Rhodoligotrophos defluvii: one gene and its partner. Each later gene encodes a partner of the first gene's protein in a complex. Links are inferred from orthologs where the notes say so. Each region holds a gene or a part of one and is shown on either strand. Other genes may lie near its edges. The genes, in order: dnaN and E4P09_RS19860.

Region 1 (16,253 bases):
TCAACCACCCGAGCTCGAGCTGAGGCGTCGCATTCTGCACGCGCGGCTCATCGAGGCGATCAGGCGGGATCCGTCCGTGGCCGTGCCCGACGACGTGGTCGAGTTCATCGCCAACCGGGTCAATGGCGGTGGGCGCGAGCTCGAAGGGGCGCTGATCCGGGTGATCGCCCATCAGCAGCTGGTTCAGGCGCCCATGTCGGTCGATCTTGCTGCGTCCGCTTTGCGCGATCTGGTGCAGAGCGCGGAAGTGCAGCGGATCAAGATCGACGACATCATGCGGGTGGTCGGCCGCCACTACAACGTTGCCAAGGTGGACCTTCTGTCGCCGCGGCGCGCCCGTTCGATCGTGCGCCCGCGCCAGGTCGGCATGTATCTGGCGAAACGTCTCACCTCGCGTTCGTTGCCGGAAATCGGCCGGCGGTTCGGTGGGCGTGATCACTCCACCGTTCTCCATGCCGTTCGCAAGGTCGAGGAGCTGCTGCAGAAGGATGAGCAGCTGCAGCGCGAGATCGTGCTGCTCACCAAGCTTCTGGAGCAGCCCTGAGCCCGAATGATGCGCAGCGCCCCGGGGCTTGTGATCGCTGCCAATCCGGGGCACATTCCCATGAGAGACACGCCATCCTGCCATGCACGTGCGGAATATCGCGCTGCGGAAGGAACCCGCATCGGCGCGGACCGGGCGGCACGGCGGCATTGCGGAATGGGCAAGAGAGGAGCTGAGTTGCGGCCATGAAGGTCACCATTGAGCGGGCGGCCTTTCTCAAGGCGCTGAACCACGTTCAGAGCGTGGTGGAGCGGCGCAACACCATACCGATTCTATCGAACGTGCTGATCCATGCCCACCAAGGCGAGATCCGCTTGAGCGCCACCGATCTCGATGTGGAAGTCATCGAAACCGTGGCGGCCGACGTGGCACAGGGCGGCGCGACCACCGCGCCCGCTCATATGATGCACGACATCGTGCGCAAGCTGCCGGAAGGCACGCAGCTCCAAATCGAGCAGGGGGCCGATACCGGTCGGGTGGCGATTTTCGCCGGTCGGTCGCGGTTTTCACTGCAGGCGCTGCCGGCGGAGGAGTTCCCCGATATCACCGCGGGAGAGTTCTCGAACAGCTTCACCGTCCAGGCGGCCGACCTCAAGACCATGATCGAGCGCACCCGCTTTGCGATCTCAACCGAGGAGACCCGCTATTATCTCAACGGCATTTACCTCCATGCCGTCCGGGCCGATGGCGGCGACAAGCTGCGGGCTGTGGCGACCGACGGTCATCGCCTCGCCCAGTTCGAGCTGCCCCTGCCCGCGGGCGCCGCTGGCATGCCGGGCGTCATCGTGCCGCGCAAGACCGTGCTCGAAGTGCACCGCTTGATCGAGGACCGGGACGCCACCATCGAGATTGCCCTGTCGCAATCCAAGGTCCGCTTCGGGTTCGATGGCATCGTGCTCACCTCCAAGCTGATCGACGGAACTTTCCCGGATTACGAACGGGTGATCCCCAAGCACAATGACAAGGTGATGGATGTAGACACCAAGCTGTTTGCGCAGGCCGTGGATCGGGTGTCGACCATCTCCAGCGAAAAGGGCCGGGCGGTGAAGCTGCACATCGGCAGTGGCAAGGTCGTGCTCACGGTGAACAATCCGGATAGCGGCTCGGCGGAGGAGGAGTTGGTCGCCGATTACGACGCGCCGGACCTCGATATCGGCTTCAATGCCCGTTATCTGCTTGACATAGCGGGCCAGTTGGAGGGCGATACCGCCCGTTTTCTGTTGGCGGACGCGGGCTCGCCGACCGTCATTCGCGACGTGGTGGACGACGCGGCGCTCTATGTGCTGATGCCGATGCGGGTGTGACCTGATAAAGTGCGCTCCAACCCTGCCGGAAGGCGCAGAAAAGCTTGCAGAATCGCTGTGGCGAGGCCATATAACGCTCGGGCACTGAGCTCGGCGGATTGAGGTATTTTCGTTCGCAGGATCCTGGTCATTGGAGCGCCGACGGTGGCAAAAAACCGCGCTCTGGCGCTGACAAGGCTCACACTGACCGATTTTCGGAATTATGCGCGTCTACGTCTGGATGTGGATGCGGGTCCCGTTGTGCTGACCGGCCCCAATGGAGCCGGGAAGACCAATCTCCTCGAGGCGCTGTCGGTGCTGTGCCCCGGGCGGGGGCTGCGCTCGGCGACTTATGCCGACATGGCGCGTCATGACGGTTCCGGCGGTTGGGCCATTGCCGCCGAGCTCAACGGCCCCCGCGCCGAGCTCCGCGTCGGCACCGCATGGGAAGGCCGGCGGGCCGAACCGGACGACGAAGACGCCTTGGAGATCTCGACCGCTCAGGGCCGGCAGGTGCGCATCGAGGGCACCAGCCATCGCGGTTCAGGCGCCCTTGCCTCGGTCATCCGCATGGTGTGGATCACACCAGCCATGGACAGGCTGTTCAACGGACCGGCTGGCGACCGCCGCCGTTTTCTCGACCGGCTGGTGCTCGGCATAGATCCAGACCATGGCAGCCGGGTGCAAGCCTTCGAGAAGCTGATGCGCGAGCGCAACCGGCTGCTCGAAGACATGCGCGAGGGCCAGCGGCGGGACGGGATCTGGCTCGACGGCATCGAAGCGGCCATGGCCGAGCATGCGGTGGCCATTGCCGCCGCACGGCGGGCAGCGGTGGATGCGCTGCAGCTCGCCTCCGCCCAGCAGCACGGCGAGGCACATATGGGCGGTTTCCCTTGGGGCATCTTCCTCATCGAGGGAGAGCTTGAAGCCGCCATTGCCGATTTGCCGGCGGTGGAGGTGGAAGAGCGCTATCGCAGGACCCTCGCCGATACGCGCCTACTGGATGCCGGTGCTGGCCGTTGCCTGCGCGGACCTCATCGCAGCGACCTCGTCGTGAAGCACGGGCCGAAATCGATGGAGGCCCGCCTTTGCTCCACCGGCGAGCAGAAGGCGCTTCTGATCGGCATTATCCTCGCCAATGCGCGGATGATCGCGGAAGGCTTCGAGGGCTATGCCCCCATCATGCTGCTGGATGAGGTGGCGGCGCACCTGGATGAGGAGCGGCGGCGTGGCCTGTTCGAATGCCTGCTGCGGCTTGGCGCCCAGGCTTGGATGACGGGAACGGACGAGACGTTGTTTGCCGCGCTGCGCGGCGCTGCGCAGTTCTTCAGCGCCCGCGACGGGGCGCTGTGCGAAGCGGTTGCTTGATGGATAGGACGTGTTGATGAACAAGGCCAGCGAGACCAACGGTCAAGGTGCGGATTACGGTGCGGAGTCCATCAAGGTGCTCCGCGGCCTGGATGCGGTGCGCAAGCGTCCGGGCATGTATATCGGCGACACCGACGACGGCTCGGGTCTGCACCACATGGTCTATGAGGTGGTGGACAACGCTATTGACGAGGCGCTGGCCGGCTACTGCGACCACGTGACGGTGACGCTCAATCCCGACGGCTCGGTGACGGTCACCGACAATGGCCGCGGCATCCCCACGGACATCCATTCCGAGGAAGGCGTGTCGGCGGCCGAAGTCATCATGACCCAGCTGCATGCCGGCGGCAAATTCGACCAGAATTCATACAAGGTGTCCGGCGGCCTGCACGGTGTTGGCGTCTCGGTGGTGAATGCTCTGTCGCAGTGGCTGAAACTGACCATCTGGCGCAACGGCTACGAGCACACCATGACGTTCGTGCATGGCGTGGCGCAGGCACCGCTCGCGATCACCGGCCCCTCCGACCGCACCGGAACCGAGGTATCGTTCCTGCCCAGCACCGAGACCTTCAGCATGGTCGAGTTCGACTATGCGACGCTGGAGCATCGCCTGCGCGAGCTTGCCTTCCTGAATTCTGGCGTGCGCATCACCCTGACCGACCGGCGCGGCATCGAGACCAAGGTCCAGGACATGCGCTATGACGGCGGCCTTGAAGCCTTCGTCCGCTATCTCGACCGCGCCAAGCAGCCGCTGTTCGGCGACCCCGTCATGGTCAAGGCCGATCGTGATGGCATCCAGGTAGAATGCGCCCTTTGGTGGAACGACAGCTATCACGAGAACACGCTGTGCTTCACCAACAACATCCCGCAGCGCGACGGCGGCACCCACCTGGCAGGCTTTCGCGCAGCGCTCACGCGCATCATCAACAACTACGCGTCCGAAAGCGGCCTCGCCAAGCGCGAGAAGGTGGCGCTCACGGGCGATGACGCGCGCGAGGGCCTGACCTGCGTGCTCTCGGTGAAGGTGCCCGACCCCAAGTTCTCGTCGCAAACCAAGGATAAGCTTGTTTCATCCGAGGTGCGGCCTGTGGTCGAGGGGGTCGTCAGCGAGCATCTCGGCACCTGGCTCGAGGAGCACCCCACTGAGGCCAAGCTGGTGGTGAACAAGATCGTCGAGGCCGCAGCGGCTCGTGAGGCGGCGCGCAAGGCGCGGGAGCTCACTCGCCGCAAGGGCGCGCTCGACGTTTCCAACCTGCCGGGCAAGCTGGCGGATTGCCAGGAGCGCGACCCCGCCAAGTCCGAGCTGTTCATCGTGGAGGGCGATTCCGCGGGCGGCTCTGCCAAACAGGGCCGCAACCGCGAGAACCAGGCCGTGCTGCCCTTGCGCGGCAAGATCCTCAACGTGGAGCGGGCACGCTTCGACAAGATGCTGTCGTCGGAGCAGATCGGGACGCTGATCACCGCGCTTGGCACCGGTATCGGTCGCGACGATTTCTCACTGGAGAAGCTGCGTTACCACAAGATCATCATCATGACCGACGCGGATGTGGACGGCGCCCATATCCGCACCCTGCTGCTCACCTTCTTCTATCGGCAGATGCCGGAGTTGATCGAGAAGGGTCACCTCTACATTGCCCAGCCGCCGCTGTTCAAAGTGAAGCGCGGTAATTCCGAGCAGTATCTCAAGGACGAGAAGGCGCTGGAGCAATACCTGATCGATGGCGGCATCGGCGACGCAGTGCTGATCCTCGCCAATGGCGACGAGCGCGCGGGCGAGGATCTGCGTCAGATCGTGAACGAGGCGCTGGAGATCCGCGCCATTCTCGACGGGCTGCATACCCGCTATCCCCGTTTCGTGGTCGAGCAGGCGGCGATCGCTGGCGCCTTGAACCCGGAAACGCTCTCAGACCCGGTGCGCGCCCGTGAAGCCGCGCAATATGTAGCACGCCGGCTCGGGCTCCTGTCGGAAGAGACGGAGCGCAACTGGGTAGGCGAGCCGACGCCGGACGGAGGCCTCGAATTCTCGCGCGAGATCCGGGGCGTGCGCGAAGTGCGGACCATTGACGGCAAGCTGATCTCCTCGGCCGATGCCCTGCGGCTCGACAAGAAGATGCCGCATCTGCAGGAGATCTATGCCAAGGCCGCGCGGCTGGTGCGCAAGGGTGAGGAGACCGCCATCCGCGGCCCCGTGCAGCTGCTCGACGCGGTCTTCGCGGCCGGGCGCAAGGGCATCACCCTGCAGCGCTACAAGGGGCTGGGCGAAATGAACCCGCAGCAACTGTGGGAAACGACGCTGGATTCGAACGCCCGCACGCTGCTGAAGGTGCAGGTACGCGAGTTGGACGAGGCCGACGACCTGTTCGCCAAACTCATGGGCGACCTGGTCGAGCCGCGACGGGAGTTCATTCGCGACAACGCTTTGCAGGTGGTCAATCTGGACGTTTGACGAGAGCCCGGGGTCTCAGCCGAGCTCCTGGCAGACATCCACCCACTGCGCACCAACCAGAGCGGCCATCCGCTCGGGTGCTATACGCAGGGCGCTGTGAGTGGAGCCGGCCGCCGGCACCACCTCGTCGAAGGCTTTCAGCGAAACGTCGCAATAGATCGGCAGTGGCGTCTTGAGCCCGAATGGCGAGACGCCGCCCACTGGGTGCCCCGTTATCTGCTCCACCTCTCCCGCATCGAGCATGCGCACCTTCCCGCCGAATGCCGCTTTGGCCTTGCGGTTGTCGAGGCGCGCGTCACCGCGGGTAACCACAAGCAGCACCTGATCGCCCACGCGGAGTGACAGGGTCTTGGCGATCTGCCCGGGAGTGACGCCGTGCCCCGCTGCTGCCAGCTCGACAGTTGCCGTGCTGACGTCGAGCTCCACAATTGAGATGTCGGGGGCGTGCTGAGCGAGAAAGGCGCGAACAGATTGTACGCTCATGGCTGGTGTGTTCGTGTGGCGATTGAGGTCCGGTACCGACGCATGCCGAGCCCGAAGGCAACCTATCGTCGCAGCTTGCGCACCGCAAGCCCGCTTGCCGGCCGAACCGCGTTGACCGGACGCAACCTGCCAACATCATTTAAATTTTGATATTTACACGAGCTACTATGGTGCCTGTTTCGATTGTTAATGTAAACACGGCCACATTTCCTCCCATTGTTGATGGCAATAACCGCCTAATTGTATGACGAGCCCAGCGGAATATAGACGCTGGAATCCACACAAGACTTAACACATCGCTTCATTCATTTCGGAGTGCCTGGCGCGGACGGCCTATGCCCTGCCGCCGGGCGGAGGAGATTTGCGTGGAAACCATGATCGAGCTTACACGGTCCGCCCTTGGACATGCCCGCAAGATGGGTTTGATGCCGCGGATCGCGGCGCTGCGACTTGGCGAATGGGTGGCGAAAGGTGACGTGCTGGAACTGTCCAGCGATGCCCGGTCGGACGAATTCATCGTCCGCGGGCGGCGCGTCTGGATCAATCCGGAAGGCGGACAAGCGCTGATTTTCCTGCTCGACTATCCCGCACACCCGGCGCTAAGGTGACGCCGCCTTGCCCGCCCTGGATTGTGGCGCGCAGGCCACCGATCAGTTGCCGGCCCATCGGATCAAGCCTGAAGCAGCACCGGCTTTTGGACAATCCGGTGCGTCAGCAAAGAACAGAGCGGCGGCGAACCTTGCCGCCGCTTGCGCCGAGGGATGATGATGACTGCGATGAGACTTGCCATCGCCGGAGCCGGCGGCCGCATGGGGCGCGCGCTCACACGGCTCGTACACGAGATGGAAGGCTGCGAGGTGGCCGGCGGCCTCGAGGCACCCGGCTCCCCGTTTGTGGGGGCCGACATGGGCCAGCTGGCTGGCCTGGGAGAGATCGGCGTCGCCGTGCAGGATGATCCCTTGCCGCTGTTTACCCATATCGACGGCGTGATAGACTTCACGACCCCCAGCGCGTCCTTGGGCCTGGCCGAGCTTGCCGCGCAAGCTCGTATTGTCCATGTGATCGGCACCACCGGCTTCAGTGCCGAAGATGACAGGAAGATCGCCGCGGCGGCCCGGCATGCGACCATCGTCAAGTCAGGCAATATGAGCCTGGGGGTTAACCTGCTGGCAGCCATGGTGCGAAAAGTGGCCGCCGCCCTCGACCAGAGCTTCGACATCGAGGTGGTCGAGATGCATCACCGCAACAAGGTGGATGCCCCGTCGGGAACGGCGCTGCTTCTGGGCGAGGCCGCCGCCGAAGGGCGCAACGTCAAGCTCAGCGACGCCGCCGTGAGGGTCCGCGACGGCCATACCGGCCCACGCCAGCGCGGCACCATCGGCTTTGCCACATTGCGTGGCGGCAGCGTTATCGGTGAGCATACCGTCATCTTCGCCGGCGATGGTGAACGGATTGAGCTCGGGCATCGGGCGGAGACGCGCGACGTCTTTGCCCGTGGCGCGGTCAAGGCGGCGCTTTGGGCCCGCGGCCGCAAGCCGGGACTTTATACGATGGTCGATGTGCTCGGCCTCAATGATTGAGTGAGGGCGTTTGATGGACAATCTACTGGTTCTCGTGCGACACGGGCAGAGCGAGTGGAATTTGAAGAATTTATTTACCGGCTGGGCCGATCCGGACCTCACGCCCCTGGGCGAGGAAGAGGCTGACAAGGCCGGCGAACGGCTCAAGGCGCTGGGATTGTCCTTCGATATTGCCTTCACCAGCGCGCTCACTCGAGCCCAGCATACGCTTTCCCGCATCCTGAAGGTGCTGGGCCAGGAGAACCTGCCGATCCAACGCGATCAGGCGCTGAATGAGCGCGATTACGGCGATCTCACCGGCCTCAACAAGGATGAGGCGCGCGCCCGCTGGGGCAAGGAGCAAGTCTTCCTGTGGCGTCGGTCCTATGACGTCCCGCCGCCGGGCGGTGAGAGCCTGAAGGATACGGCAGCGCGAGTCGTCCCCTATTTTCAGAACAACATCGTACCCCAGCTGAGGCAGGGCAAACGTGTGCTCGTCGTCGCCCACGGCAATTCCCTGCGTGCCCTCATCATGCATCTTGAGGATCTGCCGGGCGAGGAGATCGCCCTTCGCGAGCTCGCAACCGGCGCGCCGATCATCTACCGGCTCGATGGCGATATGAAGGTCAGCAGCCGCGAGGAACCGGTCGCCTGATCGCCTGCCCCGTCTGCGCCTTCCCTCGAGGGCCATACGGAACAGCTCGCGCAACCGATGGTCCGAAGGACGCCCTACCCTGCGCCTCCGGCCCGTGTAAGCTCGGCCTCCCAGCTGAGCATCGCGCGCTTGCGGTCGAGACCCCAATGATAGCCGCAGAGCCCGCCTCCTTTACCGATCACCCGATGGCAGGGCACCACGAAGGAGATGGGGTTGCGGCCGACCGCTGCGCCCACCGCGCGCGATGCGCTGGGCTTGCCGAGCGCCATGGCGATTGACGAGTAGTTGGTGGTCTCGCCGACGGGGATCTTGAGGAGCTCCTCCCAGACCTGCACGTGGAAAGCAGTGCCGATCAGCACCACGTTGAGCGGGTTTGTCTCCCGCCATTGCTCTGGATCGAACACCCGGCCGACATAGGTTTCGGTTGCGGACGAATCTTCGATGAACCGCGCCTGCGGCCATCGCCGCGTAATGTCGTTCAATGCAGCGTCGCGCCCATCTTCGTCAGTGAAGCCAAGGGCGGACAGTCCGCCACCGGTTGCGACGAATAAGCCCATCCCAAACGGCGTGGGGTGAAAGCCATAGCTCATCGTCAGCCCGGTGCCCCGCGCCCCATGGAGCGTGGGCGCCACGATATCATGCGTCACGAACAGGTCTCGCGGGCGATCCTGCTCGAATAGGGATCCGGTGCGGCTCAAGGCGTGAGCGGTGGGCATGGTCTGTCCTTCGACGAACTCAATGTGCGCTCACTCTGCGGGATGCAGACCAGCTTGGCTATCCGGAATTTGCGCCTCAAATGGGGCTCACGCCGGCTGAGGCACGGAGACCATGCCGCCCCGCAGCGCCGCCTTCAGGGCCCCGGCGAAATCGCGCCGTTCCTGCGGGGAGAGGAACGAGCCGATTTCAAGCCGCGCACCATGCGAGGTAAGATACAGTGGCCCACAGGTCTCCAGCACTTCGTTCTCGACCAGCTCGACCCGCACCCAATACGGGATGAACCGGAATTCTTTCGTCGGCTCTCTAGGAAACACCTTGCGTACGACAAGGGCGGTATCGGTAATATCGACCTGCTCATGCATGGTGCCGTCCTGGTAGTTGCGACGGAAAGCCCAATAGAGCAGCGCCACGTCCAGGCCGAAAAAACCGAAGACAGGCCAAGCACCCATGACCAGGAAGCCGGTGCCAACGACCGCGCTGACCCCGCCGAAGAACAGCATCAGCAACAGAAAGCCGCGCTGGCTGAGCGAGCGGTGGGGCGTGAGGATGGCCGAGAAGCGGATGGCTTCGCCTGGGGTGCTGCCCGTCTGTATTGCATGGTCGGACATGTCAATCTCGCTCGCCTGCCGCTCGGCCTGTTGACGGTGCATGGCTCCGCCCTTCATAAAGTGCGCCAGGCCGGTGGAGTGTTCCCTTGCGTTCTCCTCGCATCAAAACAAAGCGGCGTCTCGATGCGCACGACATCGAGGAAATTTTCGCCCGATTCGAGCGCCTTGCGCCGGAGCCGCGCGGCGAGCTCGATTATATCAATCATTTCACGCTGCTGGTTGCCGTTGTCTTGTCGGCCCAGGCGACTGATGCCGGCGTGAACAAGGCAACACGCCCCCTTTTCCAGGTCGCCGACACTCCGGAGAAGATGGTGGCGCTCGGGGAAGAAGGCCTCATTTCCTATATTAGGACGATCGGCCTTTACCGCAACAAGGCGAAGAATGTGATCGCCCTGTCGCGCATGCTGATCGATGAGCATGGCGGGAAGGTGCCCCGTGACCGGGAAGCCTTGGAACGGCTTCCGGGCGTTGGCCGCAAGACGGCCAATGTGGTCTTGAACACGGCCTTCGACGAGCCGACCATCGCGGTCGATACCCACCTGTTCCGGGTCGCCAACCGCACCGGCCTCGCGCCGGGTAAGACACCGCTCGATGTGGAACAGAAGCTCAATCGGGTCGTGCCCGAGCAATACAAGCGGCGAGCCCATCACTGGCTGATCCTGCACGGACGTTACATCTGCAAGGCACGCAAGCCCGAATGCCCCCGCTGCCCGATCAACGACATCTGCCTGTTTCCGGACAAGACCGGCCTTGGCGCTGCCCCCGCCGACGAGCCTGCCGCCGCTACAGGGAGCCTCGCTTCCTGATCTGCTTGTAGATATGCACCATGTAGGCGGTGGCGAATAGCGGCACGATGAGGTTGGCCAGCGGCACGAGCGCCAGCAGCGCCGGAATGAAGCCGGCCGCGAGCACTCTGTGGCTGTTCTCGCGACGGAGCAGGCGGGCCTCTTCCACCGGCATGTGCCGCATGGCGATCATCTCGAAGAACTCTCGGCCGAGCAGATAGGCGTTGGCGAGAAGCGCAGCCAGAACGCCTATCCCCAAGAACAAGGTCGGCAGCAGCAGCAGGTTGATCGCCAGCACCAGGAGCCCGAACTGGAGGGCCGTTATGATCGCTTTCGAGAGCGGCAGCTCCCGGCCGACCGGATCGTTCGGGTAATGCTTGCGCTCGACCATCTCCGCCACCCCATCGAGAAACAGGCCGGCAAACAGCGCCGTCACCGGCGCGATCAGCAAAATGGCGAGCGCAATCAGCCCGAGCCCGGCCACCACGGTGATGATCGTGTTGGCCCAGGCCCACGGCAGGAGCGTCAGGCTGTCCACCACGACCTCGATGACCACCCATAGCCCCACCAGCAGCAGGATGGTCAGGCCCAGCGATTTCCAGAGCACCTTCCTGAAGGGTGGCGAGAGAACGTCGGAAAGCGCCTTGAGCGCCGCACTGATCATGGATAGGTTTCCACCTGCCCGTAAACTGCCGGTGGGGTGACTTACTGCCTTCAGCCGATCGCGGCAAGCCATCCCGGCACACTCTCAGGATAGCCCATGACCTCGATGAAGCTCGACGTTCTCGGTATAGGCAATGCCATTGTGGATGTGCTTAGCCGGACGGATGACGAGTTTCTTGCAACTCACCAGCTCTCGAAAGGGGCTATGCGGCTGATCGACGAACCGACGGCCCATACTCTCTATGCAGATATGGGCCCCGGCACGGAGGTTTCGGGCGGGTCTGCCGCCAACACCATTGCTGGCGTTGCATCTTTCGGCGGGCGCGCCGCCTTCATAGGCAAGGTGCGCAACGACCAGCTGGGCGAAGTATTCGGTCATGACATCCGTGCCCACGGCGTGGAATATGCAACCTCCATGGCCACCTCGGGGGCTGCAACCGCGCGCTGCCTCATTCTGGTGACGCCCGATGGCGAACGCACCATGAACACCTTCCTCGGCGCCAGCATCGGGCTTGCGCCGGTCGATGTCGAGCCGCAGCTCGTCGAGCGCGCGGCTGTTACCTACCTCGAAGGCTATCTCTGGGATCCGGAGAACGCGAAGCAGGCCTTCGTCAAGGCCGCGGGCCTTGCACGGGCGGCGGGGAATAAGGTTGCCCTGAGCCTGTCCGATGCTTTCTGCGTGGAGCGTCACCGCGAGAGCTTCCGCGAATTGGTACACAGCCAGGTGGACATCCTCTTTGCGAACGAGGTGGAGATCATGTCGCTCTACCAGACCCCGAGCTTCGAGGAGGCGCTTGCCGCGGCCCGGCATGATTGCCCTCTCGTCGTGCTGACCCGGAGCGAAAAGGGCTGTGTCATCGCTGAAGGGGCAGCCGAGGCGGTGGCCGTCCCAGCGCATCCGGTAGAGCGGGTGGTGGACACGACTGGTGCCGGCGACCTCTTCGCGGCCGGCTTTCTCTATGGCTTTACCCGGGGCATGGCCCATGCCGCGTCAGCCACCCTCGGCACGCTGGCCGCAGCCGAGGTCATCAGCCATATCGGCGCTCGTCCGGAAGAGAACCTGGCCGACTTGGCCAAGCGGCTCCACGTCATCTGAGGATCGCGTCCCGCCCACCGCGGCGGATTTACGTATCGCCCGCCAAGTTGCGTCGAGCCTTTTCCAGCTCTTCCGTATAGCGCCGCAGGGTGTGCGCCTCGGTGAGCAGCCCCACGACCTTGCGGGTTGTGTTGCCGTCGATCACCGCAAGGGCTTCGCTCTCCGTCTCGTCGAAGCGCTGGGCGGCTTCCTTGATGTTCATCCAGGGCAGGAGAGCGGCATCCTTGTAGCGCAGTATGGAGGCTATGGGCTTCGCGGCCGCGCTCGCCTCATCGGCCCCGGCCAGTGTCTCGCTGTGGGCATCGGCAACCAGCACGATGCCGCTATAGCGCCCCTCTCCATCCACAGCCACCACCCTCTGGGTCGAGCCCAGCGGAAATTCCTGGCGAAACTGGGCAACCGGCATGCTGTCCGGTACGGTCCGCACGTCATGCCGCATGAGGCGGCGCACGGTCAGATCGAACATCCAGCCGATGTCGAGCGCGCTGCGAATCGCCTCGCCCCGCAGGTGAAACCGCCAGGTTGCAAAGGAATAGCCGAAAGTACGCCGCACCGTGAGCGACGATACGACGGCCGTGCACAGCACGCCGATGGTCAGGGGCAGGTTGTTGGTCATCTCGAGCGCAAGCAAGGTCATGGTCAATGGCCCGCCGACAATGGCCACGGCGAGCCCCGTCATGGCGATGACCGCGGCGATCTGCGGGTCCGGCGCCAGTTCTGGCGCGATCAGCACGAGAAGCGCCGTGTAGGCTTTGCCGAGAAGTGCCCCAAGAAACAGGGACGCGAAGAACAATCCGCCGCGGAACCCCGAACCAAGCGAGATCGCCGCTGCGATCGCCTTGAGCACCAGCAGGAACAGGATGGCCTGAAGCTCCGGCAGGTTGTCCTGCAGAATGATGGTGATGGCCCCGTGACCGGAAGCCAGTATGCGCGGGGTCAGCATGGCCAACCCACCGATCGCCAGTCCCCCGAGGGCGGGCCGCAACCACGATGGAATCCGGCTGGCCTTGAACAGGCTTTCAACGCCGGTCACCCCGCGCATGATCACGATGCCGGCACCGGCGCTGATCAGCCCCAGCACAACGAGATTGACGATCGCGGTCCGCCCGAGATCGACACTGGAGGCAAGGCTGGTGGCCATTTCGACCATGTGACCGGGCGGAAGCAGGAGCTGTGCGGTCACGACGCCGCAGATCGAAGCAAGGCCGATGGGCGCGAGGGACGCCAGCGTATAGGTGCCGATGATCAGTTCGAAAGCGTAGAAGGCGCCGGCCAACGGCGCGTTGAACGCAGCGCCGATCGCGCCGGCCGCGCCGCAGCCAACGAGGATGCGCAAATCGTTGCGCCGAAGCCGGAACGCCTCGCCCAGCTTCGAAGCTGCGCTTGCCCCGATCTGGGTATAGCCGGCTTCGAGGCCGACCGAAGCGCCGAAGCCGTTTGAAATCATGGTTTGCACGGCGATATAGGCGCTGTCGACGAACGACATCTTGCCGCCCCGCAATGCGTTGGCTTCGATCGGGTCGACCGGGCTGCCGGTCCGGTAGCGCCTATGGACTGAGGTAACCGCCACCAACAACAGGCCGCCAAGGGTGGGCATGAACATGAACCAGCTGGTGGGCAGGCTGTCGACGGCGCTGAGCCGTTGGCTCGAGCTGATGCCGAACAGCACTTCGTGCAGCCATTGCGTGATGAGCGACATCCAGACGACGAGCACGCCGGCGCACATGCCGGCGACGCAGCCGAGCACCGCAAGCCAAACCTCGCTGCGCCGAACCAGTGCACGCAGAGTGCTCGGGGCGAGTGCGAAACGATCGATGATCGGCAGGCCTTGCGCTTCGGTCGACATGAGGTGAATGGCTGGCAAGCAGTCGCAACGGCAGTTTGCCCTACCGTAACCGTGAAGCATGAAGCTTGTCGCGCCTCATCCTACCTACAGCACGATCCTGAAAGACACGCGCGACAGAACGGAACGGCAATGGGCGGATCAGGCCTCGCGCCTCAGCTGCTCCACCGCCTGCTCCAGCGAATCGAATCGCCGCCAGCCCGTTGCGGTCTGCACGTCGACAATGCCGTTGTCGTATTCGATGAAGTGGTGTCCTTCGATGTCACCCTCTTGGACCACCTGCGCAAATCCCCCACTCTCGTCGACGTCTTCGGTGCTGGGCTCGCTTTGTCGCGCCTTGCCGAGGAGAGATCCGCTGCTGCTGCCGACGCTCCGGGCGGAGCCGGCCAGCGGTTCAGAAGCCACGGGGGCCAACGGCGCCGTCGACAGGTCCTGCTCGTCCCGGTCGAAGTCGTGGATCAACCGGATGATCTTGGAGGCAGCGAACGCGATCGCGCCAAGCGTCATCAGGAGATAGCCCAGGAGGATGATCTGCTCGACCGTCGCCAGCCGCATGCCGTCGACCGTCGGGTTGGATGGCAGATAGGGCAGACCGCTGGCTGGCGCCGAAGCTTCCAGCCCGAACCCGGTCAGCAGCACGCCCCATCCGCCGAGGCTGATCAGCGCCCCAAGGACAAGCAAAGCGATTCCCATCCGCGAACTCCCTGTGATGGCTGTGTCGGCGTCTCGCCTCTCCTACAGCCTGTATGCCAATTACACCCTCCACCACAAGAGACGGTAGCATGTCCGATCCGCAACGAGAGCGCGGGGCCAACATTGCTCAGCCGATTTTCGTCCCGCGTTACAGGGCCGCATCATCCCGGTTGCCCCAGCCCCATAGGTGGTTTCTCGGGGCGAGTCATCCCGGTCTAATAGAGATTCGCCGGAAAGTATTTCCGAAGCAGCATGTCATAGGTGCCATTCGCCTTGAGCTGGTCCATGGCATATTCGAAGCCATTGCGCAGTGGCGTATCGCCACGCCTGACGGCGATGCCGGCACCCGTGCCGAAATAGCGGGCCTCCGTGAAGGCGCCGGGGGCCAGGCGGCAGCAATCCGCCGACGAGGCGCTCAGCGTCCAGAACATGAGCGTGGCGCCGTCCGCGAACACGGCGTCGACCTGGCCGGCACGGAGCGCCTCGAGCGCCTCGGAGTCTTTGGTGTAGAGCCGTACCACCGAGCGCGGAAAGAAGGCGGCCAGATAGGCCTCGTGCGCCGTGCCCCTGACCACGCCGATGCGTTTGCCAGGCAGCCCGTTGCCCTCCACCGTCTCGATCCCGGCGTCCTTGCGCACCGCGAATCGCGCCGGCAAGCGGAAATAGGGCTTGGTGAAATCCACGTTCCGCAAGGCGGCCGAGGTAATTCGCATGGATGCGATCAGTGCATCGCCCGTGCCATTCAGCAGGCTCGGCACCAACCGGTCCCAAGCAAGCCCGTTGACCGTGCACTTCACCCGCAGCACCAGGCACATGGCACGCGCCAGGTCCACGTTGAAACCGACGAGCGCGCCCGATTCGTCATGGTAGTTGAACGGCGGGTAGTCGTTGCCCACCAGGACCTTGATCGGCTCGCGGCTGGTCAGGTCCGGCCGGGTGAGGGCGGGGTTCAGGCGCCAGATCTGCGGGGCGATGGCACTTTCTGTTCCATCCGATGTTGGCGGCGCACCGCCCGGCTGCTCGGTCTGAGCAGTTGGCGGGCCTTGGTCCGGCGGCTCGGTCTGAGCAGTTGGCGGGCCTTGGTCCGGTGGCTCGGCCGGCCCCGCTGGTGCCGGTGCGGGCTCGGGCTCCGCAGGCGGGGTGGTCAACGCGGGCAGGCTGCCCCGCTCCACCTCCTCGCCCGGCAGCTGCGCCCAGGCATGCCACTCACCAGCCCAGGCGAGCAATATCAGCACCGCCAGCGCAAACTGTCGAACCACAGTGGATAACTCACCCATGAGCTTCATTTTTGCACAGCCTGGCTTTTGAGCGCCACCATTTCGTGATTTCATGCTGCCGGGGAGAGGTTCTGACCGGGGGGCGGAGCCATTACGGTCAATATCCGGCGGATGGGCGGAAGAGACATGGCGTCCAGCAGGGCGACATCTGTGGATGCCTTGCCTTGGCACACCGGCCTTGCGCACATTCACCCCGACCAACATCTCTCGGATCTCCTTCTGGCACGAGGCTG
Region 2 (4,920 bases), on another replicon or contig:
GCCGGGCTCGCTCTCCCCGCGTACTGGCCGGGTGCGCAACGCCAATTCGACCTGGCTCAATGACCGGCCTTTCGGCGCCGATCTCTGCCGTATCCTTGCCCGGGAAATCCGCTTCGCCAATGACGCCAACTGCTTTGCCCTGTCGGAAGCCGCAGACGGCGCGGGACAGGGCTTCCGCTGCGTGTTCGGCGTCATCATCGGCACCGGATGCGGCGCGGGGGTCGTGGTCGACGGCAGCATCCTGGAGGGCCGCCATGGCATCGCCGGGGAATGGGGCCATACGCCCCTGCCCTGGCCAAAGGCCGACGAATTTCCCGGTCCCGAATGCTGGTGCGGCCGGCGCGGCTGCCTGGAGACCTGGCTCTCCGGGCCTGGCTTTGCAGCCGATCATGAGCGGGTCACCGGCCAACGATCGGACGCGCGCGCCATCGTCGTCGCGGCCAGGCGGGGTGAGCCCGCCGCACAGGCCAGCCTCGCGCGCTATTGCGACCGGCTCGCCCGCGCCCTCGCTGTCGTGACCGACATGCTCGATCCCGATCTAATCGTGCTGGGCGGCGGCCTGTCGGAGATCGAGGAGATCTATGCGATGGTCCCGCGGGCGGTCACGCCGCACCTGTTCTCGGACTACGGCGATGTGCTGATCCTGCCGCCCCGGCATGGCGCCGACAGCGGCGGCAGAGGTGCGGCGCGGCTGTGGGATAGCTGACGGATCACCGCCCTCATCGGCGGCGATTGCCGTACTGCCGCCGGCAGCCTAGAATCATGACCGGGCAGGCGAAGGTCGGTAGCTTCCATGGCTGGGCTGATGGAAAGGCGGGGCGGCGCGGCAGGCCTTTGCCGCGACTGTTTCAGCGGCGTGCCGGCGCAGGATCGGCGTTGCCGGGCGTGCGGCAGCCCGCGAGTCCTGCACCATCCGGAGCTGCATGGGCTCGCCATTGCCCATATCGATTGCGACGCCTTCTATGCGGCCATCGAGAAGCGCGATGACCCCTCCTTGCGCGACAAGCCGGTCATCGTGGGCGGCGGCAGGCGCGGGGTGGTGTCCACCGCCTGCTATATCGCGCGGATTTCCGGGGTTCACTCGGCCATGCCCATGTTCAAGGCGCTCAGGCTGTGCCCGGACGCGGTGGTGATTCGCCCCAACATGCAGAAATATGTCGAGGTGGGCCGGGCGGTCCGCGGTTTCATGCAGGCGCTCACCCCCTTGGTGCAGCCCCTGTCGATCGACGAGGCTTTCCTCGATCTCAGCGGCACCGCACGGCTGCACGGCCACAGCCCGGCCGTGGCCCTGGCACGGCTTGCGCGGCGCATCGAGGACGAACTCGGCATCACCGTGTCCATCGGTCTCTCGCATAATAAGTTCCTGGCCAAGGTGGCCTCCGACCTCGACAAGCCACGCGGCTTCTCCGTCATCGGCCGGACCGAGACCATGAGCTTCCTCGCGGAAAAGCCCGTGAGCCTGATCTGGGGCGTTGGCAAGGCGATGCAGGCGCGGCTCGCCAAGGACGGGATCCGCAGCATCGGCCGGCTGCAGACCATGGAGCTTTCCGAGCTCATGCGGCGCTATGGCAGCATTGGCAGCCGGCTTTATCACCTGGCGCGCGGGCAGGACAACCGGGTGGTGGAGCCGCGGGGCGAGGTCAAGAGCGTGAGCAGCGAAACCACGTTCAACGAGGACATCGCGGATTTCGCGGCGCTGGAGCCGATCCTGTGGCGGATGTGCGAGCGGGTCTCGCAACGGGCGAAGGCATCCGATCTCGGCGGCCGCACCGTGGTGCTCAAGCTCAAGACGACCGATTTCAAGATCCGCACCCGCAATGCCCGGCTCTCCGAGCCGACCCAGCTCGCGATCCGCATCTTTCAGGCGGCGCGGCCACTGCTCAAGCAGGCGGCTGCGGGTCCGGCCTTCCGGCTGCTGGGCGTCGGCATCTCAGACCTCACCCCCGGTTCCGAAGCCGACCCGGTGAGGGCGCTGGATCCGGCCGCTACCCGACAGGCGGAGGCGGAGCGCGCCTTGGACAAGCTGCGGGCCAAGTTCGGCGCTGCCGCCGTCAACAAAGGACTTGCGCTCAGAGCCGCCAAGCGCCCATGAGGCGGCGATCCGCTAGACCCTTTGCTTGAGCATGATCTTTTCCGAAAACCGGTATCCACTTTTCGGGATCATGCTCTAAACCCGGTCAACGGGTGGGGCAGCCGTCCTGCGGGAGAAAATCGAGCTGGATGAGGTCGCCCTTCAGGGTGAAGTCGCCATAGTCGAGGATCAGGTCGGTGGCGACCGAGTTCTCGAACATGGTGAAGCTCACCTGGTGCTCCGGCATCTGCTCGCCGTCCGCATCCGGGTCGGGCGTATTCTTGAAGTAGCCGATGGTCACCGGCCAGGAGGCGAGCTTGGGTAGCTCCGCCGCGCCCTTGGCCTCGGTCTTGACCTCCACCGTGTTCGGCGCGTTGCGATTGCCGATGAAGGTGATGGCGGTCAGCACCTGCTGGTCCTCGTTGCCATCATAGACCATGGTCGAGTCGCGCTTGTTCCCGTTCAGGGCGGCCGCAAGGATCCGCCGGGTGTGCTCCACCGGGAAAACGGTGCCGGCGGGAAGCTCGGTCTCGGAGGGCTGCGGCAGCTCCAGCCTCACGACACCGCCGTTCTCGCCATGTTCGGCGCGGCCTCGCAGATCGAGTTCCTGCTCTCCGTTGACGAAGCGCTGGGTGGTGAATTCCATACTGTCCCCGGGGCCCGACTCCCACGAGCTCGAACGGGTGTCGAGCAGGCTGACCTTGCCGGTACGGGAGTCGAGCCGATTGACCACCCGCATGTTCGATGTCCAGCCCTCGCAGGCGGACCCGGCAACCTCCAGCACGAGCTTGCCTTGCACATCGTTGAGGCCGGCCTTGGTTTCGGCATGAGCCAGAGAAAGGCTGTAGACTGCCCGGTGAGCCGCAAGCTGCGGGACCGCCGCGGGCGATGCCGAAGCGTCGCCTGTCAGTGCCAGCAGGATCAGTAGGCTTATTCTGGTTGCAGCTGAACGCATCGTTGACAATCCTTGCATACCGCGTCCAATGGCGCCGTCGACTTCCGCCGGATCTGGCCTCCTCACTATGCTCTTCCAGAATTGAGGCAAGACTGCAATGGCCGCGCGATCGCCACTTGCGAAAGTTTTCATATCACAAAAGCTCCCGGCCGAGGTGGAAGCAAGGCTCGCCACCCATTATGACGCCCGGTTCACCCCGGAGGACGTGAGCTATGACGCCGAGGGCCTTATCGCGGGTGCGGCGGAATGCGACGGCCTGCTGGTCACGCCCGTGGACAAGCTCACGGCCGAGGTGATTGAGGCCCTGCCGGGAACGATCCGCATCATCGCCACCTTCTCGGTGGGCTATGATCACATCGACATCGCCGCCGCCCAGCGCCGCGCCATCGTGGTGACCAATACGCCGGACGTGCTGACGGATGCCACCGCTGACATCGCCATGCTGCTGATGCTGGGTGCCGCCCGCGGCGCCTATTGGGGCGAGCGCATGGTGCGCGAGCGGCGCTGGGCGCGCTGGGCACCCACCAAGCCGCTGGGCATCCAAGTCACGGGCAAGCGGCTGGGTATTTTTGGCATGGGGCGGATCGGCCAGGCGGTGGCCAAGCGTGCCCGCGCCTTCGACATGGAGATCCACTATCACAGTCGCACGCGGCTTACTTCCGACCGTGAGCATGGCTACCATTTCCACGCTGTTCTCGATGACATGCTGCCCCATTGCGATTTCCTGTCGGTGAACTGCGCCTCAACCCCTGAAACGCGCGGTGCGATCGATCGGCGCCGCATCGGCCTGCTGCCGGAAAAGGCCATCATCGTGAACACCGCCCGGGGGGAGATCATCGACGATGATGCGTTGATCGCAGCGCTCGAGAGCGGCAAGCTCGCCGGCGCCGGCCTCGATGTATTCAAGGGCGAGCCCGATATCGACCCCCGGTACCGCGATCTTGAGAACGTGTTCCTGTTGCCGCATCTGGGCAGCGCCACCCTCGAAACGCGCAACGCCATGGGCCATCGTGCGGTTGATAATCTCGACGCCTTCTTCAAGGGCGAGCAGCCCAGGGACCTCCTGGTCGGCCCGCCCGTGCCAAGTCCTCAACCCCTAGCGTAACGGAGATTGCATCATCATGGGTCAGATCGACGCCAAACTTCAGCAGCTCGGCATCACACTGCCCGAACCGGCCGCACCCGTGGCCAATTACGTGGGCTATGTCATCACCGGCAATCTCGTGTTCGTGTCCGGCCAAGTGCCGTTCAAGAACGGCAAGCTCGACTATATCGGCAAGGTGGGCCGCGAGCTTACCTTGGAGCAGGGCGCGGAAGCGGCGCGCTGGTGCGCCATTAACATCCTCGCCCAGGTGAAGGCGGCCTGCGGCGGCAATCTCGACCGCGTGAAGCGCTGCGTGAAGCTCGGCGGCTTCGTGAATGCGGTGCCCGAATTCACCGACCATCCCAAGGTGATCAATGGGGCTTCCGATCTGATGGTGGAGGTCCTGGGCGACAAGGGCCGGCACGCGCGCTTCGCGCTCGGCGCCGGCTCGCTGCCCGCCAATACCGCCGTTGAAATCGACGCGGTGTTCGAGATCGCGTAAGCCCATGCGCGGGTCGGCCGGGGCGCAGCATCTGTCGTGGCTGGTGGCGCGCCCCGTCGCCCATCGGGGGCTGCATGACCGCGCCTCCGGCGTCATCGAGAACACGGCCTCGGCGGTGGCGGCCGCCATCGCCAATGGCTATGGCATCGAGGTCGACCTGCAGCGCACCGGCGACGGCGAGGCCATCGTCTTCCACGACGCCACGCTCGACCGGCTGACCAATGGCCGCGGCGCGGTCGTGGCCCATACGCTCCAAGAGCTGAAGAAGCTCGCGATCACCGGCTCCGAGGACCGCATCCAGACCCTCG

What was found.
Region 2: the proteins of dnaN (region 1) and E4P09_RS19860 are in contact, whole or in part, in a solved structure (PDB 1OK7), measured with the Escherichia coli proteins. The link is inferred for Rhodoligotrophos defluvii from one-to-one orthologs.

Annotation. Positions count from the first base shown.
Region 1 is NZ_SZZM01000001.1:923,968-940,220, forward strand. Bases 1-2,788 are described here. They hold dnaN (DNA polymerase III subunit beta), read left to right. Parts: upstream 1-729; coding sequence 730-1,848; downstream 1,849-2,788. Other genes in these bases: dnaA (chromosomal replication initiator protein DnaA), read left to right, coding at 1-544; recF (DNA replication/repair protein RecF), read left to right, coding at 1,993-2,788. Also shown: more of recF, read left to right, coding at 2,789-3,195; gyrB (DNA topoisomerase (ATP-hydrolyzing) subunit B), read left to right, coding at 3,212-5,641; E4P09_RS04465 (YbaK/EbsC family protein), read right to left, coding at 5,657-6,124; E4P09_RS04470 (hypothetical protein), read left to right, coding at 6,490-6,732; dapB (4-hydroxy-tetrahydrodipicolinate reductase), read left to right, coding at 6,901-7,704; E4P09_RS04480 (2,3-bisphosphoglycerate-dependent phosphoglycerate mutase), read left to right, coding at 7,718-8,338; E4P09_RS04485 (methylated-DNA--[protein]-cysteine S-methyltransferase), read right to left, coding at 8,413-9,054; E4P09_RS04490 (DUF2244 domain-containing protein), read right to left, coding at 9,142-9,663; nth (endonuclease III), read left to right, coding at 9,750-10,469; E4P09_RS04500 (sulfate transporter family protein), read right to left, coding at 10,447-11,112; E4P09_RS04505 (adenosine kinase), read left to right, coding at 11,209-12,207; E4P09_RS04510 (chloride channel protein), read right to left, coding at 12,236-14,053; E4P09_RS04515 (hypothetical protein), read right to left, coding at 14,192-14,743; E4P09_RS04520 (transporter substrate-binding domain-containing protein), read right to left, coding at 14,959-16,002; E4P09_RS04525 (glycosyltransferase family 2 protein), read left to right, coding at 16,147-16,253. UniProt on the Escherichia coli protein: Confers DNA tethering and processivity to DNA polymerases and other proteins. Acts as a clamp, forming a ring around DNA (a reaction catalyzed by the clamp-loading complex) which diffuses in an ATP-independent manner freely and bidirectionally along dsDNA.
Region 2 is NZ_SZZM01000005.1:159,958-164,877, reverse strand. Bases 1-2,942 are described here. They hold E4P09_RS19860 (DNA polymerase IV), read left to right. Parts: upstream 1-793; coding sequence 794-2,092; downstream 2,093-2,942. Other genes in these bases: E4P09_RS19855 (cell envelope integrity EipB family protein), read right to left, coding at 2,178-2,942; E4P09_RS19865 (ROK family protein), read left to right, coding at 1-706. Outside these bases: more of E4P09_RS19855, read right to left, coding at 2,943-3,026; E4P09_RS19850 (2-hydroxyacid dehydrogenase), read left to right, coding at 3,124-4,131; E4P09_RS19845 (RidA family protein), read left to right, coding at 4,148-4,612; E4P09_RS19840 (glycerophosphodiester phosphodiesterase family protein), read left to right, coding at 4,617-4,920. UniProt on the Escherichia coli protein: Poorly processive, error-prone DNA polymerase involved in translesion repair and untargeted mutagenesis. Copies undamaged DNA at stalled replication forks, which arise in vivo from mismatched or misaligned primer ends.